2 regions of the Aeribacillus pallidus genome follow, and region 1 is predicted to be linked to the other one. Evidence: riboswitches for the same ligand, from Rfam matches in the RefSeq annotation. Region 1 holds a riboswitch; the other holds the start of a gene.

What was found. Region 1 has a riboswitch for lysine ahead of ABES52_RS15205 (aspartate kinase). Riboswitches for the same ligand answer to the same signal wherever they lie in the genome.
Region 2: linked by a shared signal. The riboswitch ahead of ABES52_RS05505 (Na+/H+ antiporter NhaC family protein) and the one ahead of ABES52_RS15205 (aspartate kinase) in region 1 are both predicted to bind lysine.

Annotation. Positions count from the first base shown of each region.
Region 1 is NZ_JBCNBW010000072.1:2,453-10,815, forward strand. Features, by position in the region: gene ABES52_RS15175 (alkaline phosphatase family protein) at 1-1,021, shown strand, start outside; gene ABES52_RS15180 (glycosyltransferase family 2 protein) at 981-1,757, shown strand; gene ABES52_RS15185 (hypothetical protein) at 1,807-2,556, shown strand; gene ABES52_RS15190 (FTR1 family iron permease) at 2,584-3,525, shown strand; gene ABES52_RS15195 (hypothetical protein) at 3,648-5,096, shown strand; gene uvrC (excinuclease ABC subunit UvrC) at 5,089-6,867, shown strand; lysine riboswitch at 6,917-7,095, shown strand; gene ABES52_RS15205 (aspartate kinase) at 7,198-8,363, shown strand, end outside.
Region 2 is NZ_JBCNBW010000021.1:85,902-94,264, forward strand. Features, by position in the region: gene ABES52_RS05495 (HD-GYP domain-containing protein) at 45-1,127, shown strand; gene yunB (sporulation protein YunB) at 1,186-1,953, shown strand; lysine riboswitch at 2,024-2,210, shown strand; gene ABES52_RS05505 (Na+/H+ antiporter NhaC family protein) at 2,328-3,905, shown strand; gene ABES52_RS05510 (sodium-dependent transporter) at 4,234-5,745, shown strand; gene ABES52_RS05515 (methionine/alanine import family NSS transporter small subunit) at 5,748-5,849, shown strand; gene ABES52_RS05520 (M23 family metallopeptidase) at 5,938-6,924, opposite strand; gene lipA (lipoyl synthase) at 7,143-8,060, shown strand; gene ABES52_RS05530 (YhcN/YlaJ family sporulation lipoprotein) at 8,279-8,363, opposite strand, start outside.

The sequences.
Region 1 (8,363 bases):
TGGATATGAGGTCACAGCTCAAGGGGAACCATTATCGTTTGTGGGATTCATCTTTTTTTACGTAGCGATATTACTTTACGCATGGGTGTTACACCATTATTTATTTGATTGGAAACCGACACCGTATACGTCATTCACGGAAAAGCCAACGGCTATCGATCAACCGAGTGTGCAAACAGAAAAAGTCGTTGTTATTGTGGTCGATGGAATGAGAAAAGATCGATTTGAGGCAGCTCATACTCCGTTTTTAGATCGTTTGAAACAAGAAGGAACCGAATTTACGAATATGGAAACGGTATATCCGGCACGAACGGTCGTCTGCTTTTCATCGATGTTTACAGGGACATATCCATTTGAACACGGCATTCGTTCAAATATGGTATGGAAATTAGGCATCAAAGTGGAAAGCATTTTCGATTCGTTACGAAAAGTCGGAAAAAAAGGGCGGCTACTAGGAATTGCTCATCTAGTGGATGCGATGGGCGAGGATGTGGAAACCGTGACAGCGGTAATGCATAATGATGTCGCGGATAAGAATATTATGAATAGAGCTCGCCAAATCGTTACCGAACAGAATCCTGATCTACTCGTTGTTCAATTAATTGGTACAGATCAAACTGGACATTCACGCGGAGTGTTTTACGATGAGTACTTACAAAAAATTAGTGAGGCAGACGAACTCATTCATGACTTTTATCATTGGTTGAACGAACGGTGGGGGGAAGAAAATATTACGTACATTATTTGCGCCGACCACGGTCAAGCAGATGGCATTGGTGGGCATGGCCATTTAGATGAAGGGGAACGCTATGTTCCGTTTATTATGTACGGACCAAGTATTCGTAAAGGCGTAAAGGTGGATAAAAAGCATAGTTTAGTTTCATTAGCTTCTACCATTTCTTATCTACTTGGCGCGCCGTTTCCTAGCCATGCAAGAGGTCCGGTATTAGTAGAGGCGTTTAAGAGAAAGGATGCAGCAAATGAAGAGGCAAACCGTAATCGTATTTTTACCCGCTTATAATGAAGAACAATCGATTGGGGATGTGATTCGTCGCATCCCTCGTCATATTCATCCGCTTGTGGATGTTAAAGTGTTAGTGATTGATGATGGATCGAAGGACCGAACCGTTGAAGTTGCAAAACAAGCTGGGGCCGACCGAATCGTGCAGTTGGAAACGAATCAAGGGTTAGGAGCTGCAGTTCGCCGTGGGCTGAAGGAGTGTTTATTTATGGGTGGTGACATTGGTGTGATGATTGACGCTGATGGGGAATATCCACCCGAGCAAATCCCTGACATACTTGATCCGATTTTTCGAGGAGAAGCCGATTATGTTATGGGATCCCGCTTTTTAGGGACCATTAAAGGGATGAAGCTCCATCGGCGGGTAGGCAATTATTGCTTTACGTTTTTACAATCGTTGTTGTTACGAACATGGATATACGATGGACAGTCGGGAATGAGAGCGTTTTCTAAGCAAGCGTTACAACATGGAGAAATTATACATGATTATAATTACGCCCAAGTGTTAACATTAAATCTTGTTCGAAAAGGATTTCGTGTAAAAGAAATCCCAATTCACTATCATGTCCGGACTACAGGAGAGTCTTTTATCAAATTTAAGGCGTATATAACGAATGTATTGCCAGCAGTTTGGAAAGAGATGCGCAGAAGGGTGGAAAAGGTACCGATTAATTCAAATGCGCATGTGATAACATTGGACGAAGAAAATTCAGATTTGTCACAGAAAGTACATTGACATCTTCATTGATAATTATTATCATTATCAATGTAGGAGGATAGGAAAGATGCTAAAACGTTCAATTTTTTATATTTTAATAATAATATTCATTCTCAATCATATACTTCCAAGGTCGGCTTATGCGTACTCCTATGGGAATCCAGGGGAAGAACCGATGGCAGAAGCCTATAAAGAGCTTGAAAAATATGTAGAGAATGACGATTGGCAAAGTGTAAAAACCGTTTATGAGACATACAAAAAAGAATTTGATTTATACTTTACGAACACTCAACCAGACATTGAACAGGCGTTAGAGAAAAAAGATGCCGACCTTCTATTAAAAAGCTGGCAGGCTGCTATGCGCTTAAACATTGAGCGTCGCCTTCATTTTGCTCAAGAACAATTTGACGATTATGGTCAAGCAAAATTATTATTAGCGAAAGCACGTGGTACGTTTACGGTCCTTGAACCGATATTATTAGAACAAGGGAAAGAAGATGTGGTGAACGATATATATGCCGACTTTGATGTCGCTTTAGAAGCGCTTGGAAATCCAGGGCTTTTCGGAATAGGTAGTAAAGAAAGTGACCGGGAAACATTTGACGAGCGCGTTAACGAAATTATTGAAACTTTACGACCTTTGTTCCCAATCGTCTCTGAAATGGATGATGATCGTCACTTAACAGAGGAAAACTTAGATTTTCTCAAAGGATTTGGGGAAAAAGGCTCATCGACGTTTTGGGTATATTTTACGGGAATTTTAGCTCTCGTGTTTATCGGTTTAATTGTTTGGAATAAACGACGTCAAAAGTCCTAATGGAACTTGAAAAGGTGGGAAGAATGTATGGACTTTCAAGCGTTTCTCATCACGTTACGTGAATCGTTAGAAGCAATTTTAATTGTGGGACTCATTTTATCTTATTTAACACGTTTAAATGCAGATAGATATAAAAAATGGGTATTTGTCGGAGTCTTTTTAGCATTGCTTACCAGTTTTTTAGTTGCTTTATTGTTTCAAGTCGTGTTCACTGGGTTTGCTAGTTTCGGTTCGGAAATTTATTTAAAAGTGTCCATTATGTTTGCTTCTGTTTTTTTACTCTCTCACATGGTGCTATGGATGAAAAAGCAATCTAAGGGCATAAACACCGAAATGGAGAAAAAAATTAACGCGGCTCTTACCGCAGGTAGTATTTCTGCCATGATTATTCACTCGTACTTAATTGTTGTTCGAGAAGGAGTCGAAACGGTCTTTTTCTTCGCAGCGATTAGCGGTGGAGAAGTAACGAAAGTCTTTCAAAGCTTTGGAGCGTTAAGTGGTTTGTTAATGGCCTTAATTTTAGGATATTTATTTTTCTCCGGTACGATGAGATTTTCATTAAAAACATTCTTTAATGTGACTGGCTTACTCATTATGTTTATTGCGGCTGGATTACTTGTCCAAGGAATTGGTATTTTGCAAGACTTGGGCGTTATGGGATCGTTCTATACAAACGCAGATGGGCGACCGAAACCAGTGTACAACATCATTGAGTTTATGCCAGAGCACGTCCAAGATGAAATGCATTATGAGCGGGATACTGGAAAAGAAGTGCTGATTAGTGGCCAAGTAGGATTATTTATGAGCGCTATGTTTGGCTATAGCCATAACCCATCTTTAGAGCAGTTACTCGCTTATTGGTTATATTTCCTATTTGTTCTTTTATGGATGAAACTCATTAATGATGGTAAAATAAAAAATCCAATGACAATTCTGGCCAACCTCAAAAAAAAATACGAAAGAAAATAATCAAAAAGAAATGAAAAACATTGATTCAATTAATGTTTAAAGCTAGTTCCCTCTTTTCAAAAAGACTCGCAACCTGTTGCGGGTCTTTTCTTCACGAAAAAAATGTTAAAGGATAGATGATCATGCGCACGAATGGTGTCCTATGGTGGGTGGTCACTGGCTTACTTGGTTTTTTATTTTTTTGGCGTCTTCAATATTTAGATCACCTTCCTTCCACATGGGATGAAGTGGATTATACGCTAGGGATCAACGAATATGATGTGCTATCGATGCAACCGCATTTTCCAGGGTATCCGTTTTTTATTCTTGGGGGGATGCTCTTTTCACGTTTGGTAAATGCCCCTTCGGAAGGATTAGCACTGTTTAATTGGTTTGTCTTGTTAACAGCGTCCTTTCCGATTTATCGCCTGTCGTGCCATTACCTTCCTCCTTTTCCTTCATTTGTTGTAATGACGGTTACCCAATCTCTCAGCTATAGTTGGATTGTCGCAGCACAGCCGATGTCGGACGGAGCAGCACTTGGCGTCCTTTGGTGGTATATTTACTCCTTGTTACAGGCATACCAATCGACTACTTCGTATCAACGATTGTTACCGATTCTCTTTTTTTCTTTATTAATGGGAATACGCCTATCGTATGCGCCATTTGGTATTGGACTCGTATGGTTATGGATGCAAGATGCCAAGCAACGAAAAAATGGAATGTTGATGTCTATTAGCCTCTTTATCCTAGGTCAAATGTTGTGGGTTGTTCCAGTGGTGAAAAATGTCGGTGGAATTTATTCCCTCCTCTCGATTGGTAGTAGTTTTATTCATGGCCATTTTAACGAATGGGGCCGCGGGAATCCAACCGAATCGTTGTTATTTGGAGAACGGATGTTTCGCTACTTTATTTCCAATTGGTTATGGGAAGGTTTTTCATCCCACTCAACTTGGCTTCTTATTTTTCATATTGTTGTCATTCTTATTTTTTTAGATGATTTTTTTCGAAAAGGTCGACGCATCCGAATGCCATTTTTGTTGCTTATCATGATCATCACTTATGGATGTTGGTCTTTTTTTGGACAAAACATCGAAAAAACAAGGCATTTACTTCCGCTTCTTTCGTTAACGTATTGGTGGTTATGTTTGCATATTGTTTCCAAACGTATAATTGGATACATTCTTATCGTTACCTTAATGTTAGGACAAATGTCCGTTGGCGAGTATTGGTTAAACGAGCAAAAACATGAAGTACCACCAGTGGTGCAAGCATATGAATACCTTTCGTCTCTTAAAGGTGATATAGTCGTTTATACATGGGAAGAAACGCGTGTGTTTGACTATATGAAGGCGCCATTTCATCATAAAAGGTTACAGTCTTTTAATTCATTTCTGCACGACATAAAAGGTAAAGAAAAAGAAAGGATCATCTTAACGAATAAAGTACTTGAGGGTTTTGTTACCCAAGGTATCGACGTGAATGGTAAAGTAAAGAAGATGAAAGCATTTGAAACTGACCCTATTTTAGACCCTGTATATCATCATATTGTTTTGTACGAATGGGTACCTGGAGGTGAGGACGATGAATGAACGATTAAAGCAGAAGCTAGCCCTTCTTCCTGACCAACCTGGATGTTATTTAATGAAAGATCGGCAAGGGATCATCATCTATGTCGGAAAAGCGAAAGTGTTAAAAAATCGTGTCCGTTCGTACTTTACCGGTAGTCATGATGCAAAAACACAACGGCTCGTCAATGAAATTGAAGACTTTGAATATATCGTTACTTCGTCCGATATTGAGGCTTTAATTTTGGAAATGAACTTAATCAAAAAGTATGATCCTAAATATAACGTTATGTTAAAGGACGATAAAAGCTACCCTTATATTAAATTGACAAATGAAAAACATCCGCGCTTAATAACGACTCGTAAAGTAAAAAAAGATGGAGGAAAATATTTTGGACCTTATCCAAATGCTGGGGCAGCCAACGAAACGAAAAAGCTACTCGACCGCTTGTATCCGTTAAGAAAATGTTCGAATTTACCGGATCGCGTATGTTTGTATTATCATTTGGGGCAATGTTTAGCCCCATGTGTGAAACCGGTCGAGAGTGAGGAATATAAACGTATTACGGATGAAATTACCCGCTTTTTAAATGGTGGTTACAAAGAAATAAAAGAGCAGCTACAACAAAAAATGTACGAAGCATCGGAGCAATTGGAATTTGAGCGGGCGAAAGAATATCGAGACCAAATCGCTCATATTGAAGCGGTGATGGAAAAACAAAAAATAACAATGAATGATTTTACCGATCGCGATGTATTTGGATTTGCCGTTGATAAAGGATGGATGTGTGTCCAAGTCTTTTTTGTTCGTGGGGGAAAACTGATTCAACGGGATGTATCTATGTTTCCGATTTACGATGAACCAGAGGAAGAATTTTTAACGTTTCTCGGGCAATTTTATTCACGTGCCCATCATATCAAACCAAAAGAGATCTTTTTGCCGCAAACTGTGGATGGAGAGCTAGCTAGTAGACTGTTAGATGTAAAAGTTGTCAAACCGAAGCGGGGACAAAAGAAAGAACTCGTTGATTTAGCAACAAAAAACGCTGAAATTTCGTTAAAAGAGAAATTTTCTCTAATTGAACGGGATGAAGAGCGAACCATTAAAGCAGTAGAACGGCTCGGAGAACAGTTAAACATCTATACACCCCATCGCATCGAGGCGTTTGATAATTCTAACATTCAAGGTACGGATGCCGTATCAGCGATGGTCGTATTTATTGATGGACGTCCAGCGAAAAAAGAATATCGGAAATATAAAATTAAAACGGTAAAAGGACCAGATGATTATGATTCGATGCGCGAAGTGATTCGTAGAAGGTATCAGCGTGTATTAAAAGAGGGACTTCCTTTACCCGACTTAATCGTCATCGATGGAGGAAAAGGACAGGTAGAAGCGGCCCGGGATGTGTTGACGAACGAATTAAATTTATCCATTCCGGTGGCTGGACTAGTAAAAGATGAGAAGCATCGTACATCTGACGTCATTTTCGGAGAACCGCTAGAAGTTGTCCCATTAGATCGAAACAGTCAAGAATTTTATTTATTGCAGCGTATTCAAGACGAGGTTCATCGATTTGCGATTTCCTTTCACCGACAGCTGCGTGGAAAAACGTCGTTTCAATCCAAATTAGATGAAATTCCTGGAATAGGATCAAAGCGGAAAAAACTGTTATTACGTCACTTCGGCTCACTGAAAAAAATGAAGGAAGCTACCGTAGAAGATTTTGTACAAATTGGTATTCCTCATAACGTAGCAAAAAACCTATTTGATGAACTTCAAAAAATGAATTGATTAAATATTTTTTTATGTGTTATAATGATGAAAATTTTATAAAGGGAACAGTGAAGATAGAGGTGCGAACTTCAAGAGTAGAAGCATGGAGAAGAATGAGCTTCGAGGAAATGCTTTGAAAGGGGAGTTCGCCGAAGTGGAAAAAGACTCATTTCTTTTTCTGCTGGTTCTGCGTTTAAGAAATGTAGGACTGTCAAGATGGCATCATCTTGGAGAGCTATCTCACTTGTGTTTTCATTATTATCGTTTTTGTTAGGAAGCACAGGTAGGAGAATAGTTCTCTTACCTGTTTTTGTTTTATTTTAAAGTAAATGAAAGAAGGGATTGTGTATGGGAATCATCGTACAAAAATTTGGTGGTACTTCTGTAGGTTCAACGGAACGAATTCGTCATGTCGCTCAAAGGGTAATTGAAGAGAAGGAACGGGGAAATGACGTTGTCGTCGTAGTGTCAGCGATGGGAAAAACAACCGATCAATTAGTTTCCTTAGCTAAGGAAATTAGTACATATCCAAATAAGCGAGAATTGGATATGCTCCTTTCAACAGGTGAACAAGTAACCATTGCTTTGTTAACGATGGCTCTTCATGAGTTAGGGTACAAAGCCGTTTCGTATACCGGTTGGCAAGCAGGAATTCAAACGGAAGCGGTTCACGGAAACGCAAGAATTACTCATATTACAACAGAACCCATCCTCAACGCCTTGAATGAAGGAAATATTGTCGTCGTTGCTGGATTTCAAGGTATCACTTCTGAAGGGGCGATTACGACATTAGGTCGGGGAGGTTCGGATACGACTGCTGTTGCCTTAGCCGCTAGTTTATCTGCTGAACGATGCGATATTTACACCGACGTAACGGGAGTATATACATCTGATCCAAGGTATGTGAAAGCAGCTCGCCAGTTAAAAGCGATATCTTATGACGAAATGTTAGAGATGGCGAATTTAGGAGCAGGGGTTCTTCATCCACGAGCCGTCGAGTTTGCGAAAAATTATCGTGTACCATTGACGGTTCGCTCAAGTATGGAACATGTTGACGGAACATATATCGAGGAGGTAAATACGATGGAATCGAATTTAATTGTACGTGGAGTAGCTTTTGAAAAAGAAATTACAAGAATAACCGTTCATGGACTAACGAACCAAATAACCTCTCTTTCATCCATTTTTACAACATTGGCCAATCACCATATCAATGTCGACATCATTATTCAAGTGCAAACGGATGAAAATACAACGAACCTTTCTTTCTCAGTAAAAGACGAAGACGTGAGAGAAACGTTGGCAGTATTGAATGAACATCAATCTTCATTAGGATTTGAAAAAATGGAAGCGGAAAGTGGATTAGCGAAAGTATCTATTGTCGGTTCAGGAATGATTTCTAACCCTGGTGTAGCCGCCAAAATGTTTGATGTTTTAGCCCAAAACGGCATTCAAATTAAAATGGTTTCGACATCTGAAATAAAAGTTTCCGTCGTAGTAGATCAGAAGGAAAT
Region 2 (8,363 bases), on a different contig from region 1:
GGACCTAAAGGAGTAAAAAAAAGAACAATCAATAGGAGAATATAATGAGGTTAATAGCTACAAAATCAGTCAAACCAGGTATGATCTTAGCACATCCTATTTTTAACGAAAAAGGTCAACCGTTATTACGTGAAGGTGTGTCATTAACGGAAAGATTAATTGATCGATTAAATCAATATAAAATTACATACGTATATATTGCCGATTCTGCATCTGAAGGAATTAAAGCGACGTCTTCTATTTCTGAAGCTGAACGACTCCGTGCTGTTAAAACCATCGAAAATACACTTAGAATGATTAATAATTCCTCTTCCTTATCTACCATGACCGTACTTGAAAAAAATACAAAACAGTTAAAAGGAATTGTTTCGACCATTTTAGAAGCGATTAAAGGTAATCAAGATGTTTTAAATGTCTTAGTTGACGTTTATTCCTATGATTCTTATATTTATCAGCATTCATACAATGTAACCTTATATTCATTAGCCATAGGTGTCGGGTTACAATTGCCTCGTAAGCAATTAGAAGTATTAGGGTTAGGAGCCTTACTTCACGATGTCGGGAAAGTGAAAGTTCCTCGGGAGATTTTACTTAAGCCAGGAAAGCTGACCGATGAGGAGTTCGAAGTCGTAAAAAAGCATACCGAGTTTGGGTTTGAGTTGTTACGACGTTTACATACCGTTCCACTAGTAGCGGCTCATTGTGCGTATCAACATCATGAACGTTTAAATGGTTCGGGGTATCCGCGCGGGATTAAAGGGGACGAGATGCATGAATTTGCGAAAATTATTGCTGTAGCAGATGTATATGATGCCGTTACCTCCAATCGCGTGTATCGAAAGGCGATGTTGCCACACGAAGGTTTAGAGTTATTATACTCTGGTGCAGGAACCTTGTTTGATTCATCAATTGTCGAGGCTTTCCGAAAATCGATATCGATCTACCCGGTTGGAGTAACTGTTGAATTAAGCGATGGACGGAAAGGAATTGTCGCTAAGCAAAATAAAGGTGTAACCGATCGTCCCCATATCCGCATTACGGAACAAAATGGACAACCGTTACAACAGCCTTATGAAATGAATTTACAAGAACATTTAGGCGTTACCATTGTAAAATGTGAAGCATAAAAAAATAGCTTATTTCCCCTTTTTCACGCATACATTTAGTAGTGAAGGGGGGATTTTTTTGTCTTTTTATTTTTACAAAAAACCCCGACGAAGAGGGCCATTACCCTTTCGTTATGTCTTTTTACTTTCATTTGTCTTCTTTATTTTTTCCACTGCGGCTGGACTATGGATTATCAATGAGGGGATTAAACCAACGCTAACGAGCTACGCCGAAACGCAAACCCGTAAAATCGCCACGATGGTCATTAATAAAGCGATTAATAAAAAAATAGCGAATGTCATTGATATTAATGACATTATTGAAACGGTACCGAACCCGAACGGAAATGGAACGACGACAACGAAGTTTAATACAGAAATTATAAGTAGGGTGCAGTCAGAAATTACGAGCCTTGTTCAAATGAACATTAAAGAAGCAGAGCGCGGAAATTTAGAAGCGCTGGAATTTTTATCAGATGTAGAAATTAACAAAGAAGAAACCATAAAACGGGAAGGAATTGTGTACGAAGTTCCGCTTGGGCAAGCGACAAACAATGCGTTATTAGGGAACTTAGGTCCACAAATTCCCGTTCGTTTCTTTGCAATTGGTGACGCACAATCCAATGTAAAAACGTACTATGAAGCATTAGGAATTAATAACGTTTGGGTCGAAGTTTTTATTGAAATAGAGGTAAACATTCAAATTATCATTCCATTTGCAACAAAAGTGACGACAATCAAACAGGATATTCCTGTTGCTATGGGACTAATTCAAGGAAAAGTACCACAGTTTTACAACGGTGGCGGTAATACTTCCCCTTCCATTGAAGTACCATTTGAAAATTAGTTGATAAATGAAATAAACATTGTTATAGTAATAGAAGACAAGTGAATAAGCAACTAACCTAATCGAAATCCGATGGGGTAGAGGCTGCAAAATTTATGAGTAGGCTACGTGAGGATGACAACGATGATCGTAGTTGAAAGGAAATTTTGCCGAAGTAAAAATGATGCGTCAACGTCATTTTTGCTGGGGTTGCTCTGAATAAGAGTAACACTGTCATTATGAGGGGGTATACCTCATAATGGGGAGCTACTGATCGTGATGGAGAAACGGAAGACATTACAAGGGTAATGGTAGACGTTCTCTATCATTACCCTTTTTTGTTTATCCTCTGTCATGAAAAAAGTTCCCCCCTATCAAAATAAGGAGGAGGACTAATGGAAAATACGATTTTCTCACTTTTACCACCTGTTGTAGCCATTGTGATGGCGATTCTTACTCGTCGTGTCATATTATCCTTAGGTGTTGGGATTGTATTGGCAGGTTTATTGTTAGGTCAATTCCAGCTAGGTGCGTCATTTACTTATATTTGGGAGGCATTTTCGGGCATTTTTATTTCCGATGGGGAAATAAATACGTGGAATGTTTACATTTTAATTTTCTTACTCATTTTGGGTGTCATTACCGCATTTATTAATATTTCTGGTGGAAGTCGAGCTTTTGGTGAATGGGCGTTAAAGCGCGTAAAATCTCGTGTAGGAGCACAATTAGTTACAGCCTTTTTAGGGATTATTATTTTTATCGATGATTATTTTAATAGCTTAGCAGTGGGGCAAGTGGCTCGCCCAATTACAGACCGACAAAAAGTATCACGCGCAAAATTAGCTTATTTAATCGATTCTACGTCCGCACCGGTATGTGTCGTTTCGCCAATCTCCAGCTGGGGCGCATATATTATTGGAATCATTGGGATGATTTTAGCTGAGCATAGCATTACGGAATATACGGCTTTTTCGGCATTTATGCAAATGGTGCCATTAAATATTTATGTATGGGTAGCTTTGGCCTTCGTCTTCTTTGTCGCGATTCGCAACGTAAACATTGGTGCAATGAAGCAACATGAAGAACGGGCGATAGCAACAGGTGAAGTGTATGATCCAGAAAAAGAAATTCCAGGGGAAGTTAAAGAAGAATTGCCAGTTAGTCAAAAAGGAACGATTGGTGATTTATTGCTACCGATCCTAGCTTTAATAGTTGGAACGGTCGTGGCGATGATTTGGACAGGAGCGAAAGCGGTGGAAGGTGAAGCTACAATCCTTGCCATTTTTGAAAACACAGACGTAGCAACTTCCCTTGTATACGGTGGTTTATTTGGCTTATTAGTGACAATTCTTTTGTTTATTCGTCAAAGTGTTGTATTTAAAGGGATTCCTGCATCCGTATTTGGGAATGGAGTTTGGGCAGGAATTCGCTCCATGTTACCAGCGATCAATATTTTGATTTTAGCGTGGACGATAGTTACATTAATTGATCAATTGCAAACAGGTACGTATTTAGCGGGACTTGTGGAAAAAGCGAACATAAATACAGCGTTTTTACCGGCTATTTTATTTTTAGTAGCTGGAATTATGGCATTTTCGACAGGTACGTCTTGGGGTTCATTTGGTTTATTGCTTCCGATTGCTGGAGAAATCGCGGCTGTTACTGATATGACACTTCTTTTACCATCAATGGCTGCCGTGTTGGCAGGAGCGGTATTTGGTGACCATTGTTCGCCAATTTCAGATACGACGATTCTTTCGTCTACAGGAGCCGGTAGCAACCATATGGACCATGTCGTGACACAACTGCCTTACACGCTTATCGCAGCGGTTATTTCTACAATTAGTTATATTGTCATTGGCTTTTTCGGTAGTACGATTATTGGATTATTCGCTGCAGCCATCCTGTTTGTTATTGTAGCGGTATGGCTGCAAAGAAATACAGGAAAACAAACGGAAGCAGTCGAAGCTTAGATGATAAAAACGAGCGGTCAATGGACCGCTCGTTTTTTTTTGTGCACATATGTAAAAGATCTTATATTAAAACAAAAATCTATGAAATTCCAAAATGTATAAAAAATGAAACGAAGTTAGGCAACATAGAGATACTTTTTTACAATAGTGAGAGAAGGTAAGGAACTGTAAAATAATTGTAATTGAATTAATTTTTTTATTATTTTTAAAATATTACTTTGACAACTATTGTCGATAGGCTTATACTTTATGTTAGATAATATTAAATAATCAGAAAATTTAAAATATCTAACTTCACATTGGAAGTTAGAAATAAGGGGGTAAAAGAATGGAAAATCGACAACAATGGGGGACTCGGGCCGGTTTTATTTTAGCAGCGGTCGGGTCAGCAGTCGGATTAGGTAACATTTGGCGTTTTCCTGGCATCGCCTACGAAAACGGTGGAGGAGCCTTCTTCCTACCATATTTATTCGCGTTGTTAACAGCAGGGATTCCCATCTTAGTTTTAGAGTTTACACTTGGGCACAAGTATCGAGGTTCAGCTCCATTATCATTGGGACGAATGTCGAAAAAAGGTGAATGGATTGGATGGTGGCAAGTCGGAATCTCGTTTGTCATCTCAACTTACTACGCTGTAATTATCGCTTGGGCGATGGCTTATGCGTACTATGCGCTCAGCTTACAATGGGGAAATGATCCACTAAGCTTTTTAATCGGAGACTATTTGAAATTAACTGAAAATCCAGGTGAGGTAGGAAGTGTTGTTCCTAGCGTCTTTATTCCACTGGTTTTAGTTTGGGCAATCACTTTAGGTGTACTGTTCAAAGGAGTTAAAAAAGGTATTGAATTGGCAAACAAAGTAATGATTCCGGCGTTAGTGGTCTTATTTTTAATTATCGTTATTCGTGCATTAACGCTTGAAGGAGCAGTAGACGGGTTAAACACATTCTTTAAACCGAACTGGGATGTAATTTTAAGTGGGAAAGTATGGGTAGCAGCGTATGGACAAATTTTCTTCAGTTTATCTATAGCTTTTGCCATCATGATTACGTATTCAAGTTACTTACCAAAGAAATCTGATATTACGAACAACGCATTTATTACTGGTTTTGCGAACTCTTCTGTAGAGTTGCTAGCAGGTATCGGGGTTTTCAGTGCGTTAGGATTTATGGCTGCACAACAAGGTGTCCCTGTTCAAGAAGTTGTTTCTAAAGGTGTTATCCTTGCGTTTGCGGTATTTCCGGAAATTATTAACAACTTCCCAGTTGCATCTGAGTTATTTGGGTTCTTATTCTTTACATGTTTAGTACTTGCAGGCCTTTCTTCTCTCATTTCGATTGTTGAAACATATGTTGCTGGTGTACAAGAAAAGTTTAACATTTCCCGTACGGCTTCTGTTGCTGTCGGTGGTGGAATTGCAGCGCTAATCTCTATATTATTCTCGACTCAAGGTGGCTTATACTTCTTAGACTCTGCAGACCACTTTATCAACAATTACGGTATTGCTTTAGCTGGTTTAGTCGAAGTTGTTTTTGTTGCTTGGTTCTTACGTGAACTTGATAACTTAAAAGGTCATGCGGACGCTGTTTCCGATATTCGCCTTGGTGCTTGGTGGAAACTTTCAATAACAATTATTACTCCAGTCGTTCTAGGTATTATGATGGTAATGAACTTCCGCGAAGATATTTTGAACAGCTATGGAGATTATCCAGCTGTATTTAACTTCTACTCTGGTTGGCTTGTAGCCGCATTTGTGATTTTCCTTGGATTTGTCTTTGCTTATGCAAAAAAGTGGAATCAAGGTCAATTAGAAATTCCATCCCATAAGGAGGTACAATAACCATGGATGCAAGTGCAGTAGTGATGATGATTGTTGGTATGCTAATCATTTGGGGTGGATTAGGACTTTCGATTGCGAATGCTGTTCGTAAATCTAAAAACTAATCATACAAAAAGTGACCGAAATGGATGTCTATTTCGGTCACTTTTTTATGGGAGAGGGCTGATACAGAAGGCGTAAGCCTATTTTTGGTTATCGTCGATTTCTTTTCGCTTCTTGTTCCCAGCGACGTAAGTATGGAAATGGATCAAACGACCATTCGGTTTTTCCATTATATTTGTACATCCCGTAATGTAAATGGGGTGGGAATTTTCCAGATGTACCTGGGGGACCATATCCGCTACTTCCTACAGCCCCAATCATCATACCAGGCTCAACCATTTGCCCGACGTGCAAGCCATTTACAAATCCATTGAGATGAGCAAAATAATGATACGTATTGTTAATGTCACGAATGCCGATTCGCCATCCTCCATACTTGTTCCATCCTTTCATTTCGACAATACCGTAACAAGTGGATAGAACAGGAACGCCATAGTCGGCAAAAATATCTGTACCTTCATGAATTCGCCGTCCTCCCCAACCTCTAGCATCTCCCCACGTGTTCTTATAACTGTAATTATAGCGAATAGGAAGTGGGAAGGATTTTTGGTCCAAATTTAAACGTCCAAAGTGACGATACATTTTCGCTTTCCCGACAATAATACTCACGGCTCGATCCCGTTTATAATAGTTCCATAAAGCGATTTTAATGTTGTCATGATCCATGCCATACTGCTTCACATATTTGGCCATAGCAAATAAAACGTCTTCATCGTTCGTCCGTTCGGCTTTACCATCTCCATTCCCATCGACACCCATTCCATCAAAGTAGGCAATAGAACGAGGATTGACGTCATTTCGATTCGGATTCCAACCACCTGACCATTGTTCTTCTGTAAAGTAAATACTAATAATCCCCTCTGGTTTCGGTAAATCTTTTCTAACCGTACGAATCGTTCGTTCGTATTGATCAATGGCTGCTAAATAATACCATGGAATCAAAGTGACAGCTTCCACTTTTTTATATAATTCCATCCGTTTTCGATACATTTCCTCTTCAGAAGGTGCTTCCTTCGCTAGGACACTGAAGGGAATGAAAAGGGACAAAAAAAGCAATACAATGATGAGCCTTCCCATATTGGTCCTCCTTTTTTTCAAAATGTCGAGTCTACTCGTGATATAATTAGTTTGTGATTGAACGATTCAAACATTAATATCAATTAATGGTAACCATCATTTCACAATGCTTGTGTTCCCTTCTTTCGTATGTTAAAGTGACATCAGAAGAAGTTTTGAGATATTGGTTCACTCTGTTTGCTTAAGCAGACGACAATTGGACGATTGGAGATGAAAGTATGAGCAAAAGAGATGAATACTTACGTAAGCCAGAATGGTTAAAAATAAAATTAAATACGAACGAAAACTATACCGGCTTGAAAAAAATGATGCGGGAGAAAAACTTACATACGGTATGTGAGGAAGCCCGCTGTCCAAACATTCATGAGTGCTGGGCTGTTCGTCGCACCGCTACCTTTATGATTTTAGGAGACGTATGTACGCGGGCGTGTCGTTTCTGTGCCGTTAAAACGGGGTTACCAACGGAATTAGACTGGAAAGAACCAGAGCGAGTGGCAGATTCCGTTCGCTTAATGAATTTAAAACACGTTGTTGTGACAGCGGTTGCACGGGACGATTTAATTGATGGTGGAGCTGCTGTATTTGCTGAAACGGTTCGAGCCATTCGTCGCAAAAATCCATTTACGACAATAGAAGTATTGCCTTCAGACATGGGAGGCGTGTACGAAAACTTAAAAACGTTAATGGATGCGAAACCAGATATTTTAAACCACAACATTGAGACTGTCCGTCGCTTGACACCAAGAGTTCGTGCCCGTGCAACTTACGAGCGCTCACTGGAATTTTTACGTCGAGCGAAAGAATTACAGCCAGATATTCCAACAAAGTCTAGCATTATGATTGGTCTCGGTGAAACGAAGGAAGAAATTATTGAAGCAATGGATGATTTACGGGCAAATCATGTCGATATTTTAACCATCGGTCAATATTTACAACCGACGAAAAAACATCTTAAAGTACAAAAATATTATCATCCAGATGAATTTGCGGAATTAAAAGAAATCGCCTTAGAAAAAGGGTTTAGCCACTGTGAATCCGGACCATTAGTTCGTTCATCTTACCATGCGGATGAACAAGTAAATGAAGCAGCAAAGACGAAACAAAAAATGGGTGAAATCGAAACAAAAAATGCCTAAACTAAAGGTTAAGGAGTGGCCCTTTGTCATAAGGGTCACTTTTTCTTTTATATCCTACGCGAAATTGTTCCTATGCTTAGTCAGTAGAAATTTGTATCACACCAACTGCTAAGTCTAGAAAGAGTTTGTCTGTTAAATCATGTAAGAAAATAATCCATAAGGAGATGGTGAGGACTAAAAACGAGCTGACTTCCTAAATAAAGTCAGCTCATAAACCATTAGCGGATAATGTTCGAACCACGCCATGAACCGTCAGGAGATTTCATCTTCGTTTGAGTTTGGAAGCGATCCGTTCGATCCGTC